2 regions of the Paenibacillus sp. FSL K6-2862 genome follow, and region 1 is predicted to be linked to the other one. Evidence: riboswitches for the same ligand, from Rfam matches in the RefSeq annotation. Region 1 holds a riboswitch; the other holds the start of a gene.
The links. A riboswitch is a leader RNA that binds a small molecule or an ion and turns the genes downstream of it on or off. The one in region 1 is predicted to bind ZMP and ZTP.
Positions count from the first base shown of each region.

Region 2: it holds a riboswitch for ZMP and ZTP, as region 1 does, so the genes downstream of both, MHB82_RS27365 (TIGR01440 family protein) here and MHB82_RS14205 (bifunctional 5,10-methylenetetrahydrofolate dehydrogenase/5,10-methenyltetrahydrofolate cyclohydrolase) in region 1, are expected to answer to the same signal.

Region 1 covers NZ_JBBOSN010000001.1:3,109,373-3,111,835, forward strand. Annotated here, with positions in the region: gene MHB82_RS14200 (hypothetical protein) at 2-625, shown strand; gene MHB82_RS14205 (bifunctional 5,10-methylenetetrahydrofolate dehydrogenase/5,10-methenyltetrahydrofolate cyclohydrolase) at 768-1,622, opposite strand; ZMP/ZTP riboswitch at 1,674-1,755, opposite strand; gene MHB82_RS14210 (ribonuclease domain-containing protein) at 1,930-2,319, shown strand; gene MHB82_RS14215 (barstar family protein) at 2,336-2,463, shown strand, end outside.
Region 2 covers NZ_JBBOSN010000001.1:6,034,781-6,037,243, reverse strand. Annotated here, with positions in the region: gene MHB82_RS27370 (low molecular weight protein arginine phosphatase) at 14-586, shown strand; ZMP/ZTP riboswitch at 724-805, shown strand; gene MHB82_RS27365 (TIGR01440 family protein) at 948-1,541, shown strand; gene glyA (serine hydroxymethyltransferase) at 1,772-2,463, shown strand, end outside.

The DNA of each region.
Region 1 (2,463 bases):
CATGAACCTTTTTTACATCCAATCCACCGTACAAGGAACTGATCGAACTGCAGCCTTCCTGGAAGATAACTTTATCGGGATCGATTGGCCAGCTACAGGGGATTTGGAACAACTGCCGGCTGAAGAATGGAAAGAGCAAATCAGGCAGCATTATGCAATACCTGAATCGGAACTGAGCGGAGTAATAGCTACACTACAGACATTTGTAAACATCATGCAGGATGGAGATCATGTCTTAATTTATGACGATGAGTGGGTATATGTTGGGGATGTGGGTGACTATTTTTACGATGATTCCGTTAGCACTGGAGAAGATTCGATATGTCATCGGAGAGGCGTAACGTGGTTGGGGCGCATTCCACTGAGAGAGATAAACGATAAGGTACGTGCTCTGATTTCGAGTGCTTCGATTATTTCAACATTCGAGTATCCACTCTCACAGGCTCAATTGGATCCGTGGCTTTCAAGAACTCCCGAAACAGAAACGGCAGTTCAACATTCGTTTGGCGTAGATGACGGGACGGTACAGGAAGCTCTCGATGTACTAAAGAATGCATTACAGAGCGAAGATGAGGAACTTCGTATTCGTGCGGCGACGGCCATTTTACAATATGCCAAAAAATAAAAGAACATGAACAGTTAAGTAGTAACGAAAATTGAATTAGCAGACGTACGAACTTTCAATATACATTAGCCCTTACTTTTTTACACTAAGAAGCACGTAAAGCCCTCATGAAACGAGTGAGCTTTGCGTGCTTTCATACACATTATGATGTTTTTTCAGATTGCATGCAGGCTGATTTGATCGTGTGTTCGATCAGTGTAGCAATGGTTACGGGACCCACCCCGCCTGGTACGGGTGTAATGGCAGATGACGGAGTCAAGCAGGATGAATAGTCCACATCACCGATATTGCCTTTATTGTAGCCTGCATCAATGACAACTGCACCAGGTTTAATCCAGCTTCCTTTTACAAAACAGGCTTTGCCAACGGCAGCAATCACAATATCTCCCGATTTCACGATTTCTTCCAGATTGACGGTTTTGGAGTGACAAGTAGTTACCGTTGCATTTCGGTTAAGCAGCATGGCTGAAACGGGTTTACCCAGAATTGGACTTCTTCCTATGACCACAGCATGCTTGCCTTCGATGGGAATGTTATAGAAATCCAGAATACGGATAATCGCTTGTGGTGTGCAGGAAGGGAAAGCGGCGACTCCAAAGGCATTTAACGCAAACCCTAAAGTGGTAACGCCATCCACGTCTTTCTCTATGCTTATTGCATCAAAAGCGGCTCTTTCATCAATATGATGCGGTACCGGGTGCTGCAACAGAATGCCATGAACGGATACATCTTCATTTAATTTGGTTATTTCCTGAATCAATTGTTCCGTTGTGGTCTCCGCAGGCAAAACCACTTTAATCGAATGTACCCCTATTCGGGCACATGCATTGCCTTTCATTCGTACATACGTTTCTGATGAGGGATCATCACCAACCAAAATAGTAGCCAGACAAGGCGTGATTCCTTTCTCCTTCAACCCGGCAACCTTCGCAGTCATCTCTTTCTTCATGAAGTCTGCTACCGTTTGTCCATTCAACATTAGCTTCTCTGTACTCATGCTCATCATCGCCCTTTCCAAATAAAAAGAGGCAAGGAAATAAAACTTCCTTACCTCTGCCCAGGCGTACGGCTTGATTAGACATCATATGCTCCCTCACGGTTCACCGTGTTCGCCAGTTACATATGACCATATTACATTGATAGTACTTCATTTTGAAATGTACATCAATCCTTTTAACTTTTAGCTATACTTGGAACGGTGTGCAGATTGGTATATACTTTTTTGAGTTAAGAAGATTAAAAGGAGATTATAAGCAGTGTATATTAAAAAATGGCTAGGTGCTGTACTCATTATTCTTGCGACGATGCTGTTCGCAGGTTGTTCACTTGAATCGCTATCTGTAGATGAACCGAACCAGACTCGTGCTGTCTTGAACCAATTTGATGATGTTGCCAATTATCTTGCCGAGCATCAGGAACTTCCGGATAATTATATTACCAAGAAGGAGGCCAGAGCTTTAGGCTGGGAACCAAGTGAAGGAAATTTGCAAGATGTGGCCCCAGGCAAAAGTATCGGCGGTGATATTTTTCAGAATCGGGAAGGCCTGTTACCCAAGAAAAAGGGAAGAACGTGGTACGAGGCAGATATCAATTATTCCGGTGGAACCCGGGGGAGTGACCGAATCCTCTATTCCAGTGATGGCTTAATATACAAGACAACCGATCATTATCGCACGTTTGAACAAATCAAATGACCAAAGGTAGGATGGTATGAAGACAGTAATCATTGATGGAAATGATATTCATGGAAAAGAAGAGCTGCATGATATTCTTCAGGCGAAGCTGGGATTAGATGACTCTTACGGGCGGAATCTTGATGCGTTATGGGATGTCATTAC
Region 2 (2,463 bases), 2.9 Mb from region 1:
AGGCTATCTCACAATGAAACATATTTTGTTTGTATGTACAGGGAATACGTGCCGCAGCCCCATGGCGGAGGGGCTTTTGCGCAAGCTGGCAGCGGAACGGGGCATTCAGGTAGAGGTTCGTTCTGCAGGTGTGGCGGCAGCATCGGGAATGCCGATTTCCCGTCATGCCGAAGCTGTATTAAGAGATCATCAGGCGGAAGGGCCTGGTCATTCCACACAGCTTAACGCGAGCCTGATTGGCTGGGCAGATTTGGTCCTTACGTTAACGCGAAGCCATAAACAGCATGTCCTGCAGGTTTTTCCGGATTCGGTACACAAGACGTACACGCTGAAAGAGTATGTAGAGAATGATAATCAGGTCCTGAATGATCTTCAGGAACTGGACAGCCTGTTCGCCACACTGGAGTTGAAGCGTGCACTCGGTCAGGAGATTCTGGCATCAGAGCGTGAGCGCGTGATCGAGATCCGGCAGCGTATTCCAAGCTTTGATATATCTGACCCGTTTGGCGGCAGTCGTGATGATTATAATATCGCCGCTGCGGAGATCAGAACTGCGCTGGATCGTCTCCTGGACAAGTTGGGATAAACCGGGATTGTGCAGGTCATAGTAATTAGGCAGTGAAGATTGAATTTTTAAATTAATTTGTTATGCAAAAACGGACATGTAATGTAAATTACCCGTTGATTTTAAGCGTGGGTTGTTTTATGATGAAGGGGAAAACAGGGATCCGGTGTAACTGGCGACGAAGTGGGCACAACCACAATGGAGCACCGGAACAAACGGCCGGTCGCCTGGGCAAAAGAGCAATTCTGCGATACCCGCAGACTGCTCTTTTTTTCGTCTTTCATCTGATTATTCGCTATAATAGTACCTGAAATGCCGTGCATGCATACAAGAGCGGGCAGCCGTGTGGGAGTCAGGCATGATTTTATCGGGAGGCGATAGGATGACTATTGAGTTAGATTCGGATCAACCCGGATTGCAGGAACAGACCGTAACCATTCTGCGTGAACTGGCACTTGCCGGAAAGCTTGGACCTGGACAGATCGTTGTGATCGGTACAAGCACAAGCGAGGTTGCAGGCCAAAAGATTGGTACGAGTGGTGCCGTTGATGTAGCACAGCAGCTTCTTGCAGGGATTCGCGAGGTGCAGCAGGAATTCGGCTTCGATCCTGTGTTTCAGTGCTGTGAACACTTGAATCGCGCATTGGTGATGGAACGTTCACTGCTCACACGTCTTGGTTTGACTGAAGTGGGCGCCGTACCGGTTCCCAAGGCAGGCGGTTCCATGGCATCCGCAGCATATCGTTCGCTGAGTGATCCTTGTCTGGCTGAACATGTGCAGGCTCATGCAGGAGTGGATATCGGGGAAACGATGATTGGCATGCACTTGCGGCATGTGGCGGTCCCCTTCCGTACAACGCTTCGCTACATCGGGGAAGCCCGTGTGACGACAGCCTTGACCCGTCCGAAGCTGATTGGCGGCGAACGTGCGGTGTATCAGATGGAAGAGCAACCAGATTCGACATTTTGCGACTAAATCTTCAACCTACTATAAAGCGAAACTGAAAGGTTACACTCCTAACTACGATTGCAGTACCATCTTCCGATCGCTGTTATCCCCAGATTTTTTGAATCCCCTTTTAAAGGGGAAATCCGGTGATAAAGGCGAACACTTCGTTTCTTTAGATTGGTCCTGCACTCTCCGTTTTCGTGTAAACATCAATTTTGCTTTATAACTTCACTAAATATACTGGGAGGAATTTAAACATGGAACAATTGCGTAAGAATGACCCTGCAGTACTTGAAGCGATGAATTTGGAACTGAAACGCCAACAGAACAACATTGAGCTGATTGCATCCGAGAACATCGTAAGTGAAGCGGTAATTGAGGCACTTGGATCTGTACTGACAAACAAGTACGCTGAAGGATACCCAGGCAAACGTTATTATGGTGGCTGCGAGCACGTGGATGTCGTGGAAGATATCGCACGTGACCGTGCGAAGGAACTGTTTGGAGCTGAGCACGTAAACGTACAGCCTCACTCCGGTGCACAAGCAAATATGGCAGTTTACCTTGCAGCATTGAAACCTGGTGACACGGTACTGGGTATGAATCTTGCCCATGGTGGACACCTGACTCACGGCAGCCCGGTGAATGCATCTGGTTTGCTCTACAACTTCGTGGCCTATGGCGTACAGGAAGATACATTCTTGATCGATTATGATGAAGTGCGTAAAGCAGCGTTCAAGCACCGTCCTCGTCTGATTGTAGCAGGCGCAAGTGCATACCCGCGTACCATTGATTTCGAAAAAATGGCTTCTATCGCCAATGATGTAGGCGCATTGTTCATGGTGGACATGGCCCACATTGCAGGACTGGTTGCTGCTGGATTGCATCCGAGCCCGGTTCCACATGCCCATTTCGTAACAACGACAACACACAAAACGCTGCGCGGACC